Regions from separate parts of the Paenibacillus sp. 2KB_20 genome, predicted to be linked through region 2. Evidence: a T-box and tRNA genes for the amino acid it is inferred to sense, from the RefSeq annotation. Region 2 holds a T-box; the other holds one or more tRNA genes.

Region 1 (5,705 bases), on a different contig from region 2:
CCAGCAAGCAAACCAAATGAAAGTCAACCGCCAAATCCAAGCTCTGCCGCATGGTACAAAATCGTATGGAGATGGCACTTCTATGCCGGCATCATCTTCGCTCCCTTTCTGATCATCCTGGCTATCACCGGCTCCGTTTACTTATTTAAGCCTCAGATTGAACAAGCGCTATATCGGGACTACTACACGGTAACCCCTCAGGTTGAACGGGTAACGCCCAGCAAGCTGGTCGGACAAGTTAAAGAGCTCTACCCTGACGCTACGATCACGAAATACCGCCCAGGCGAGTCGGACTCCCGCTCTACAGAGATTAGTTTGACCTCAGGGGGCGAATCCATGACCGTCTTCATGGACCCCTATACGGGAGAAAAGATTGGCGAGCTGAAAGACAAAGACCGCATCATGGACAAAATCGAGGAGTTCCACGGCGAGCTGATGGTCGGGACCGTGGGGGACCGGATCGTGGAGCTTGCCGCCTGCTGGGCGATCGTGCTGATCATGACCGGGGTGTATTTGTGGTTTCCGAAAAATAAAAACAAAAACAAAGGCAAAAAGAAAAGAAGCCTCGCGGGCATCCTGTACCCGCGTCTGGGCAAGGGCAAGCAGATTCTTCGTAGAGACCTGCACGCCGTTCCTGCATTCTGGATTGCCGCAGGCATGTTGTTTCTTATTATGACCGGGTTGCCCTGGTCAGGCCTGTGGGGCAGCAATTTTCAAACCATGGCGACTAATACCGGTGCCGGTTATCCGCCGTCCATCTGGTCGGGCAGTGCGCCATCCTCTCATGTCATGCAGACCAAGGAAGTGGCCGAAGTACCTTGGGCCGCCGAGAATCTGGCAGTTCCCAATTCGACCATCTCTGACTTTACCCCGCTTCCCATCGAAGATGTGATGTATGTGGCCCGAAGTGAGGGGATCCATCCAAGCTACACCATCAGCATCCCGCAGCAAGCGGACGGGGTGTACACAATGTCTGCCTATCCGCCCAAAGCACAAGACGAGGCTACCATGCATATCGACCAGTACAGCGGCGCGGTCTTGGCGGATTATCGCTATGATCATTACGGAATCGTCGGCAAAGCCGTTGCCCTTGGCATTACGCTGCATAAAGGAACCCAGTTCGGTATCGTCAACCAAATCTTCAGTTTGCTTATATGCATAGGAATCATTTTTATTGCGGTAAGCGGTTTGTACTTGTGGTGGAAGCGTAAACCGGATCATGGACTGGGGGCACCAAAAGCGCCCGAGGTAGATGCCAAAAAAATGAGGCTGTTTCTTCTGCTGCTCATCGCTTTGGGGATCCTATTCCCGCTTGTGGGCTTGTCGCTCATCATCGTGTGGATCATCGATTATGTCATCGTTCGGAGGGTACCGGCGATCAAGACATTTCTAAATGCCTGATTCGGTTATATACTCAAACTACAATAAGGGGTGGCGGTTTCATGATCATGAAAAGCCGTTTTATATTATCCGTTCTGCTATCGGTCCTGCTGCTGAGTGCTTGCTCGGCCAGTCCCGATGCAGCCAACCGGTATGAAAAAGAAATCCCGCTGATCGCCGAGGTGAACATTCCGGATGCATTATCCGTACATCAACCGGAGACCATCGAGATTATCCTTACCCAGGATGGCAAAAGAGTACCCGGTGCGGATTTTGTCCACTATGAGCTGTGGAGCCATGACGGCTCCCTGCGGGATCCCATGACGGATGCGGTAGAGGTCGGTGATGGTGTGTACACGGTAACCAAAACCTTCGATAAAGAGGGGCTATATTTCATCAAGCTGCACAGCGGCAACAACGGGTCCATCATCATTCCCCAGAAACCGTTCGCCGTCGGCAAACTGTCCGAGGACGAGCTTGCCTATCTGCAAGCGGGTACCCCCACATTTCAAGAAGGTACGACAGAACATCATCATTAATACAAGATCGCATTAGGACATAAACCGGCGCCGAATCTCCGGCGTCGGAACCATGCATTCAGTGGATTGTCCGAACCACCGGTAACGGTTCTTCGCCACCCAGCGGTACACCAGGTTCCGTAAAAAAGGGGGAATCAGAATCAGAATGTACGACAGCGGCCAAGGAAAACGAAGACGCCGTGCAATCCGAAGAGCGGCCGTCGACCTTGTGTAATACTTCCCCTGTTCAATCAGAACCATCGTTTCCGTAGTATCTCCACTAAGCCCTCCCTGCCTCAACAGCTCCTGCCCAATCTCGGATTGTAGCGAAGCAAAGCGAAAGGCCCCCCCAGGATCTCTCTTGATAATGAACTGCGTCAGACCCTGGCACAAATGGCACACACCATCAATCAGCACAATGGCATATTCCTCATGATTTTCCGTTGCACGATCCTCCATATACTCCTTCGCTCCCTTCCCATACCCATAAACAAGAAAAAACGCAGGAGCCCTCTCCTACGCTTGATCAAGTACGCTTATTGGTTTATTACTCAGCAGCTTTGTTCAGCCACTCGCCGTCTTTCATCTGCTGGTCGAATTCGTTTGAGAATTTCTCCATGCATTTGCATATGAAATCCTTACGACAAACCGGGCAAGGTACTTTCCCAAGTCGGCTAAGCGCAGTCAGTTTCCATTCCGGGAAGCGGTTATAGAATACGCGAATATCCGTTCCGTCAGCCGTGTGGATAATGAATTCGTAAAGCCCTTCTTTTTCATTGCTTCCAGCTGTGGTCACATTTGCAATCTGCGGTCTGTATGGCATGTTCATCACCCGTTTATTTTATTTAAATTCCCTATGACTGGTTTGTACTTTCTGGTACTTAGTCATATTAAAGAATTTTAGGGGTGATGTCAACCGAAGAACACATCCAGGATCGAGCCAAGCTGCCCCCTCTTTTTACCTTCTAATATATCCGGGTTGAACACTTCCACATATCCGCAGTTCGTGCAGGAAACAAATAGGAAATGATTGTGCTGAATATCGAACATCTTACTCAGCCCGGCCCCAGACATCGAGACCTCTTTCGTCTGGCAGTGATTTCCTCCACATTTGCTGCATACAAACCGTTCCTCTATCATTTGTTCAATACGCATCTTAAGCGCCCCTTTCCATTTCATAGCTTTAACTGAAATACGGCGTATCATGTAAAAAGTTTCATATTCAGCATCATAAGTCGACAAAAAAAGATGACCCTCCATTGTCAGAGAGCCACCCGAATTCCTTCCTTTATGGTCAGCTTACGCTTAACTCCACGTCGATGTTGCCCCGGGTTGCTTTGGAATACGGACAAAACGCGTGCGCTTTCTTCGCGAGATCCTCCGCCTGGCTTCGTTCGATACCCGGCATTTCGATCTTTAGCTTCACTGCAAGCTTAAAGCCGTCAGCGCCTTCGTCCTTTCCGATCATAACCTGGGAGTGTATCACAACGTCCTTGAGCTCGACACCCTCTTTACGGGCAATATTAGCCAGAGCGCTTTCGTAACAGGCGCCATAGCCGGCTGCAAACAGCTGCTCCGGATTGGTTCCGTTACCACCCGGTCCTCCAAGCTCCTTCGGCATGCTTAATTGGTGATTAAGAACCCCATCCGTAGATTCAACAGAGCCTTCACGCCCTCCAATGACTTTTACATCTGCTGTGTATAATGGTTTCATGCTCGTTCATCTCCTTCATGCCCTATTATGGTCTCTACATGTATTCTTTAAACTTGCAGCACAATTCGAAACGATAAATAGGGCAACTCGCAAAAGAAACAGCATATTCCCAGCTCGGGAAAGGCAAACAAAAAAGCTGTTTATCAAAGGAAGAATTCCTCTTGATAAACAGCTTCTTCATAAAGTATGCGGTAGAGAGGACTCGAACCTCCACGGGTATACACCCACTACCCCCTCAAGATAGCGTGTCTGCCATTCCACCACTACCGCATGTTATAAGGGATGTTCTGTAGCGAACATTCCCTATTATACTGTTCCATCATACAAAAGTAAAGAACCAAATTATGGGTCATTGGCTTAGGCGCAAGAGCAGCTAGTTCTAGTCGTTTCGCTTTTCCTTCCGGTAGGCTGAAAACTCAATATATTCACGGATAAACTCCTTCTCATTCTCTGCCAATCCGGACATTAAGGGAAGATCGGAAGATTCCGAGTCCACTCCATACTCTCCACGCGCTTCCCTGACTCGGGTAGGGTTGCCCTTGCCAATAATCAACCAATCCAAGCTTACGGAAAAGAATGCTGCTATCTCAATTAATTTATTCGTGCTCGGCGTTGTTTTCCCCCTCTTCCAATCACCAAAATTCCCTGTGCTGATCCCGAGGGTTTCACAAAACGCCTTCTTGGTCATGCCTCGGCTTTCTATGAGATGTTCGATTCGTTGGTAAATAGACTGCATCAAACAACCGCCTTCCTAATTCTCTTTGAAAGAAAATTACTTATGTACGTATTTTCCTCTTGCAAAACCACTTAATTAAGTGTATAATCAACATATATTGCCTAAATTATACCATAGTACTCATGGAACGTTGTATCTTTTAGTCATGAGTCTATTTAGTATGAGGAGCGAGTCATTTGCCCTACGATACCATGATCACATCCTGGAATAATGCGGTTCATTCCTTGAATAAAGGACTGATGATCCTTACCCCGGATGGCATCATAGACAAAATTAACGATCCACTCATTACCATGGCCGAAAGATATGGTGTTTCCGCTGAGTTTGGGTGGGAGGGGGCATCTTTTTTTAATATCGCTTCCCGGCCCTTGAGTTTGGCTTCGTTTGATCATTTTTTCCATGAGTTGGATGTGCCCTCCGTAAGAGATGTTATGCTGGGTAAGCTGTCTGATTATTCCTTTGAATATGCGGTGCAATGGAACGGCCAAGAGATTTGGGTTTTATGTGAGGTACTGCCGCTGCTTATCAACAAGGACAGCCGTATTCACGGAGCTATGATATTATTTACGGATATTACGAAGTTCAAACGCAAGGAACTGCTGCTGGAACAAGCGCTGGCTCACAGCTTTCCCCTTCCCGGGCATATTCCGATCTGCGCCGTATGCAAATACGTTCACCACGGGCAAGAGTGGGAACCTGTGGAGAGCTATTTGGAGAGCCGCCTCCCTATTGAATTCACCCACGATATCTGTCCGGGTTGCATTCGCAGATTATACCCGAAGTACTCTTCCATCCTTGATGATCCGGAATTACTCGATTAACTCTCTGCCTACATGCAACAACACTGAATAAGCAGCTTCATTATCCGGCTTTATCACTGGATATGAGGCTGCTTATTTATGCTTAAATCATCATTCTCATATTACGCGTTTACAAAACGAAGCAGAGGGCTTATCAGAGCTGGCAGCACCGAGACGTGGCCTTCTCCCTCAATTTCATGAAACGTAGTCTCCAGCACCTCATTATGCCCTTTGAGGAATGCATAGAGTTCCCTGGCGTCTTGCACCATGGACGGCTTCTCCTCGGCTCCCACGTACAGACGCAGCTCTTTGCGCTGTCCACTCTGCTGTAAACGGGCTTTCCCCTCTTCCCATCGCTTGTACAGCACGTAGTTCTTCCACCACACCGAGGGACAGGCCGCAATATACCGCGAAAAGGCTTCCGGTCTGGTGAATAATGTATACAAGGTGAAAAAACCACCGAGCGAGTGCCCGAACAACGCCTGCTTCGAACGGTTCACCGCGTATTGACGCTCTACGGCCGGCTTCAGCTGAAACTCGATAAACGTAAGGAATGC
Region 2 (5,705 bases):
CCTTAATGCATTAGCCGGTGAAATGCTGCTTGGCACCGGCAAGCTGCTAACGGAGGAGGGCTTCTCCCCCGAACAGCTGCAAGAGCGGGTTGCGGTTCCCGGAGGCATCACAGCTCAGGCTTTGGCACTGCTCGATTCAAACCTGAACGGATTGTTCTACCAATTGATCAAAACCACACACGACAAGTATGAGGAGGATTTGGCCAAACTGGATGCTGCCTTCGGTTTTACGATTAACCGGCCACGATATTGACCAGTTTACCCGGTACGGCAATAATTTTGCGAATACTCTTTCCTTCCAGCGCCTGCTTGACATTCGGAAGGGAGAGGCTATGTTGTTGCATGGCTTCTTGGTCCATGTCTTTCGAGATTTTGGCACGTTCTACGATTTTGCCGTTAACTTGAACAACAATCTCAACTTCGGCCTCTACAGTCCAAGCCTCATCATACTCCGGCCATGGCACGTAGGTTACGCTCTCCGTGTAGCCTAAACGGCTCCACAGCTCTTCAGCCAGGTGAGGGGCCAGCGGGGAAAGCAGCTGAACGAAGTTCTCCATCGCTTTGCGCGGAAGCTTTTCCGTCTTGTATCCCTCGTTGATGAATACCATCAGCTGGCTGATCGCTGTGTTAAAGCGCATATGTTCAAAGTCTTCGGTTACTTTCTTAATCGTTTTGTGCAGCGTACGTTTGAATTCGTCCGCACCCTCGCCTTCCGCGATTTTAGGGTTCAATTGACCGTCGTCTCCGATGAACAGGCGCCACACGCGGGAGAGGAAACGATGCGTTCCTTCAACCCCGTTGGTGTTCCATGGCTTGGTCGCTTCCAGCGGCCCCATGAACATCTCGTACACGCGCAGCGTGTCGGCACCGTATTCGTTAACAATATCATCCGGATTGATGACATTGCCGCGGGATTTACTCATTTTTTCATTATTGTTGCCCAGGATCATACCCTGATTGACCAGTTTCTGGAAAGGCTCCTTCGTATCGACAACACCCAGGTCATACAATACTTTGTGCCAGAAGCGTGCATACAGCAAATGAAGCACCGCATGCTCCACACCACCGATGTACAGGTCAACCGGCAGCCATTCCTTCTGCTTCTCCTTGGAGCACAATTCCTCATTATTACGCGGATCGATATAACGCAGGTAGTACCAGCAGCTGCCAGCCCATTGCGGCATCGTATTGGTCTCGCGGCGGGCTTTCATGCCCGTTTCGGGATCTACCGTTTCCACCCACTCCGTAACGTTAGCCAGCGGCGATTCGCCGGTACCGGACGGTTTAATCTGATCCACATCCGGCAGCAGCAATGGAAGCTGATCCTCCGGCACGGTCTTCATCGTTCCGTCTTCCAGATGCAGAATCGGAATCGGCTCACCCCAATAGCGTTGGCGGCTGAACAGCCAGTCGCGCAGACGGTAAGTTACCTTCTTCTTGCCCTTGCCCTCTTGCTCCAGCCATTCATTCATCGCCTGGATAGCCTCTTCATTATCCAACCCATTCAGGAAGCCGGAATTCACATGCGCGCCACTGCCGCTGTATGCTTCCTCCTCGACATTTCCACCCTGAACAACTTCAATAATCGGAAGACCGAATTGCTTCGCAAACTCCCAGTCGCGGCTGTCATGACCCGGAACCGCCATAATGGCTCCCGTTCCATAGCCAGCAAGCACGTAATCCGCGATCCAGATCGGCACTTTAGCGCCGTTTACCGGATTGATAGCGTACGCACCCGTAAATACACCAGTTTTATCCTTGGCCAGATCCGTCCGCTCCAGGTCGCTTTTACGAGCTGCTTGATCTTGATAAGCCTTGATGGCTTCACGCTGATCGGCTGACGTAATCTTATCCACGAGGTCATGCTCCGGCGCCAGGACACAGTAGCTTGCCCCGAACAGCGTATCTGGACGGGTTGTGAACACCTCCAGATGACCATCGTACCCTTCGATGTCAAAACGAACCTCAGCGCCTGTGGATTTGCCAATCCAGTTGCGCTGCATATCCTTCAGGCTCTCGCTCCAGTCCAATTCATCCAGATCCTCAAGCAGACGATCCGCATATTCGGTAATACGCAGAATCCATTGGCGCATCGGTTTACGTACGACCGGATGGCCTCCGCGTTCACTCTTGCCGTCGATGACCTCTTCGTTCGCAAGCACGGTACCGAGCGCTTCGCACCAGTTCACCGGTACTTCAGCCACATAGGCGAGGCCGCGCTTATAGAGCTGGATAAAGATCCACTGGGTCCATTTATAATATTCCGGATCGGTGGTGCTGATCTCGCGGTCCCAGTCATACGAGAAGCCGAGAGATTTGATCTGGCGGCGGAATGTATCAATATTTTGCACGGTAAACTCGCGAGGATGTTTGCCTGTGTCCATTGCATACTGCTCCGCTGGCAGACCGAAGGCATCCCATCCCATAGGATGAAGCACATTGTATCCGCGCATCCGCTTGTAACGGGACACGATGTCAGTCGCCGTGTACCCCTCCGGATGCCCTACGTGCAAGCCTGCGCCTGATGGATATGGAAACATATCCAGCGCATAAAATTTCGGTTTGGATGAGGTATCTTCCGTTTTAAAGGTTTTATTCTCATCCCAGTATTGCTGCCACTTCGGTTCGATGGCCTGCGGCTGATAGCCGTGGCCCGTTGGTTGATTGTCCGTCATACTTCATTGCTCCTCCTTCACAGTCGAGAGACAAGGCCTATGCCATTGCCCAAAAAAACAAAAAAACCTCATCATCCATAGCGCTGATCGCTAGGGACGAGAGGTTTGATTCCCGTGGTACCACCCTAGTTAGCCAAAGGCATGCTTTGCCTTTCACTCCCTTTGCATCCTTATCGCGGATGAGACGACGATGCTTCAGCGGCCGAATCTGCCGGAATACAGCCCTCCGACGGCCGGGTTAACACCATTGCTCCGAGGCGAGTTCATTCCTATCGTCAACCGGTTTTCACCAGACACCGGCTCTCTGCATGATCGAAAGTGGAACGATTGATCCTCATCATCGCGTTCATATTACCGTTTTAATGTGGCTATTATACCCAAAAAGTCCGATCAAGTCAACGAAAGCTCTTCTCCGCTTCTGCGATAATATTCCGGTGTCGTCCCGACCATGGCCTTGAACATCCTGCTGAAATGAGCCAAATGCTTGAAGCCTGCCGCCTGGCTGATCTCCGTGATGCTGAGATGAGGATGCAGCCTGAGCAAAATTTTAGCTTGGTTAATCCGCCGGTGATACAAATATTTAAACACCGTCGTTCCAGTAACCTCCTTAAACAAGGAGGATAAATAGTGCTTCGTAATATGCATATCGCGGGCGATTTGCTCCAGCGTCAGATCCTGCATATAATTTTCCTCGACAAACGACACGACATGCTGGACATGCCGTTCTTTCTCGGAGATGGAGTCCTGATCCTGCACAGCACCCTGGCACCAGTCCGCGATGACGTACATCATCTCTTGAATACGCAAGGTCATCCGTTCCTGACGAAAACCGGCCGTGGATACCGAGAGGCGATGCATATCGGCCAGCATGCCTTCAAATTCGTCCCGGTTCGCCCCTGTCAGTGTCATGCGATGATTTCGCAGCGTTTCGAAGGGGTCCAGCAGTATCGATCTGGCCGTCTCCGAAAGCCCCTTGCAAATCCAGGCCGGATCAAAATGCAGAATGCTTCTGACATATCTGGAATCAGGCTCTACATTCGGACAGTGAAGCGTAAGCCCGTTCATCAAGAGCAGATCCCCCGGCTTCAGCGTGAAAACGGAATCGCCGATCAAATAAGTGCAGCGTCCTTCATGGAAATAATAAATTTCATAAAAAGCATGCGAGTGAAACTGTCCTCCGGACAACGGCTGTTCATTGTAATAGGTCAGATCGAACGGCGCCTGCAGCTGCATGCGGTCAAAGCCGGGCATCATATCGGCAGATGAGGTCATCTAGAGAATCGCCCCTTTAGCGATTTTGGAGTTGTCTAATCCTCAACCCTCAACAAAACGGGGTTTTCTCTATTATAAATGATTTTATGGAATGCGCACGGCCTCATTTTGGGCGATGACGCACAATTCTCCGGCTTTGAAGGCGTGCTCCTGGGACATGGCATGCTCCGTACGTTCCAGACAATCCAGGATAAGTTCCCCGAAGAATGGATAGCCCACCTTGCCTTGAAGCTCCATATGAAACTCTCCCTCGCCATTAACCAGGTACAGATGATCGCCTTGCGGATGCCTTGCGATATCGATGTATTTGCGAAGCTCGATGTATCCTTCCGTCCCCAGAATAAAGGTTCTTCCGTCGCCCCAGGTGCCAAGGCCTCCAGGTGTCAGCCAGTCGACACGGAAATAATTCGTGGCCCCGTTGTCTCCTACAAGCGTTGCATCTCCAAAATCCTCCAGCTCCGGATAATCCGGATTCGCATAATTTCCCACCTTGCTGCTGAGCACTTTGGCATCGCGGCAGCCCGCAAAAAACAAAAATTGTTCAATCTGGTGGGAGCCGATATCACACAGAATGCCACCATACTGTTGATGACGGAAAAACCAGTCCGGACGGGAAGGCGCATTTAAACGGTGCGGACCTGTTCCCATCACTTGCACCACTCGCCCTATCGCTCCGTCCTGGATCAGCCTTCCTGCATGGACGGCACTCTCCACATGCAGCCGTTCACTGTAATAGACCATGTACTTCCTGCCTGTCTCCGCCGCCTTCGCGCGAGCAGCGTTCACCTGCTCCAGCGTGGTGAAAGGCGTCTTATCCGTAAAATAATCCTTCCCATGCGACATGACCTTCAGGCCAAGTTCGCATCGTTCCGAAGGGATGGCCGCAGCCGCTACCAGATGAACCTCCGCATCCTCTAGCACCTGTGCCTCCGACGAAGCGACGGTTACACTTGGATAAGCCTTGCAAAAAGCCGCAACCTTCGCGGGGTCTGGGTCATACACCCACTTCAGCGTCGCCCCGGCCTCGATCAATCCGTTACACATGCCGTATATATGCCCATGCTCCAGCGACATGGCAGCAAACATAAACTCTCCGGGCTTGCACACCGGCTGGGCCTTGCCCACCGGCGCGTAGAGCATTCCATTACTGCGGTCCATACCACGTGCCTCCTGATTGTGATTTAATAGGTTCCAAACGTCTTGCTCATATCCACCGACCCGATCTCCTTGACCGTTTTCTGAGCGGAAGAATGTGTGATCCGTTCCTGCAGCATTTCGTAATACAGCTCTTCGTTAAGAGGCAGATCAACCCAATTGTCGGTCCAGGTGGACAGATGCATGGCATTGGACAGCGTCAATCCATGAATTCCCTCTTCACCCGGGGCAATCAATGGCGTTCCATGCAAAATAGCATCCGCAAAGTTCTGGATAATGCCGCTATGCTGCGGATTATCCCCCGAGATCGGCACCTCGCATTTCCAGCATTCCGGTTCGCCGAAGCCCCCGGTATACTCCCGATTGAATTCCGGCTCTGGCACACGGAGGCGCCAGAAGGTGAGCTTGCCGTCCTCGATAACAATTTTTCCGCGGTCTCCCGTCACTTCATATCGGTTAGTGCCCGGGGCTTCACCCGTTGTCGTAATAAAGACGGCCGTAGCACCATTCTCGTATTCCGCATAAGCCGTCACGTCATCTTCGACTTCGATGTTCCGGTACTTACCGAAAGCGCAAAATGCACGAATTCTCTTTGGCATCATG

The links. The T-box of region 2 lies ahead of leuS (leucine--tRNA ligase). A T-box ahead of a tRNA ligase gene usually reads a tRNA of that ligase, here a tRNA-Leu.
Region 1: it encodes a tRNA-Leu, which carries the amino acid that the T-box ahead of leuS (leucine--tRNA ligase) is inferred to sense. The anticodon was not compared.

The regions. Positions count from the first base shown of each region.
Region 1 is NZ_JBFRHH010000001.1:896,196-901,900, forward strand. It holds gene AB4124_RS04155 (PepSY-associated TM helix domain-containing protein) at 1-1,401, shown strand, start outside; gene AB4124_RS04160 (FixH family protein) at 1,443-1,919, shown strand; gene AB4124_RS04165 (thiol-disulfide oxidoreductase DCC family protein) at 1,932-2,357, opposite strand; gene AB4124_RS04170 (hypothetical protein) at 2,446-2,721, opposite strand; gene AB4124_RS04175 (zinc ribbon domain-containing protein) at 2,811-3,053, opposite strand; gene AB4124_RS04180 (organic hydroperoxide resistance protein) at 3,193-3,612, opposite strand; tRNA gene AB4124_RS04185 (tRNA-Leu) at 3,800-3,882, opposite strand; gene AB4124_RS04190 (helix-turn-helix domain-containing protein) at 3,992-4,348, opposite strand; gene AB4124_RS04195 (hypothetical protein) at 4,525-5,169, shown strand; gene AB4124_RS04200 (alpha/beta hydrolase) at 5,271-5,705, opposite strand, start outside.
Region 2 is NZ_JBFRHH010000003.1:589,287-594,991, forward strand. It holds gene comER (late competence protein ComER) at 1-253, shown strand, start outside; gene leuS (leucine--tRNA ligase) at 234-2,675, opposite strand; T-box leader at 2,765-3,025, opposite strand; gene AB4124_RS12085 (AraC family transcriptional regulator) at 3,066-3,947, opposite strand; gene AB4124_RS12090 (Gfo/Idh/MocA family protein) at 4,032-5,105, opposite strand; gene AB4124_RS12095 (Gfo/Idh/MocA family protein) at 5,129-5,705, opposite strand, start outside.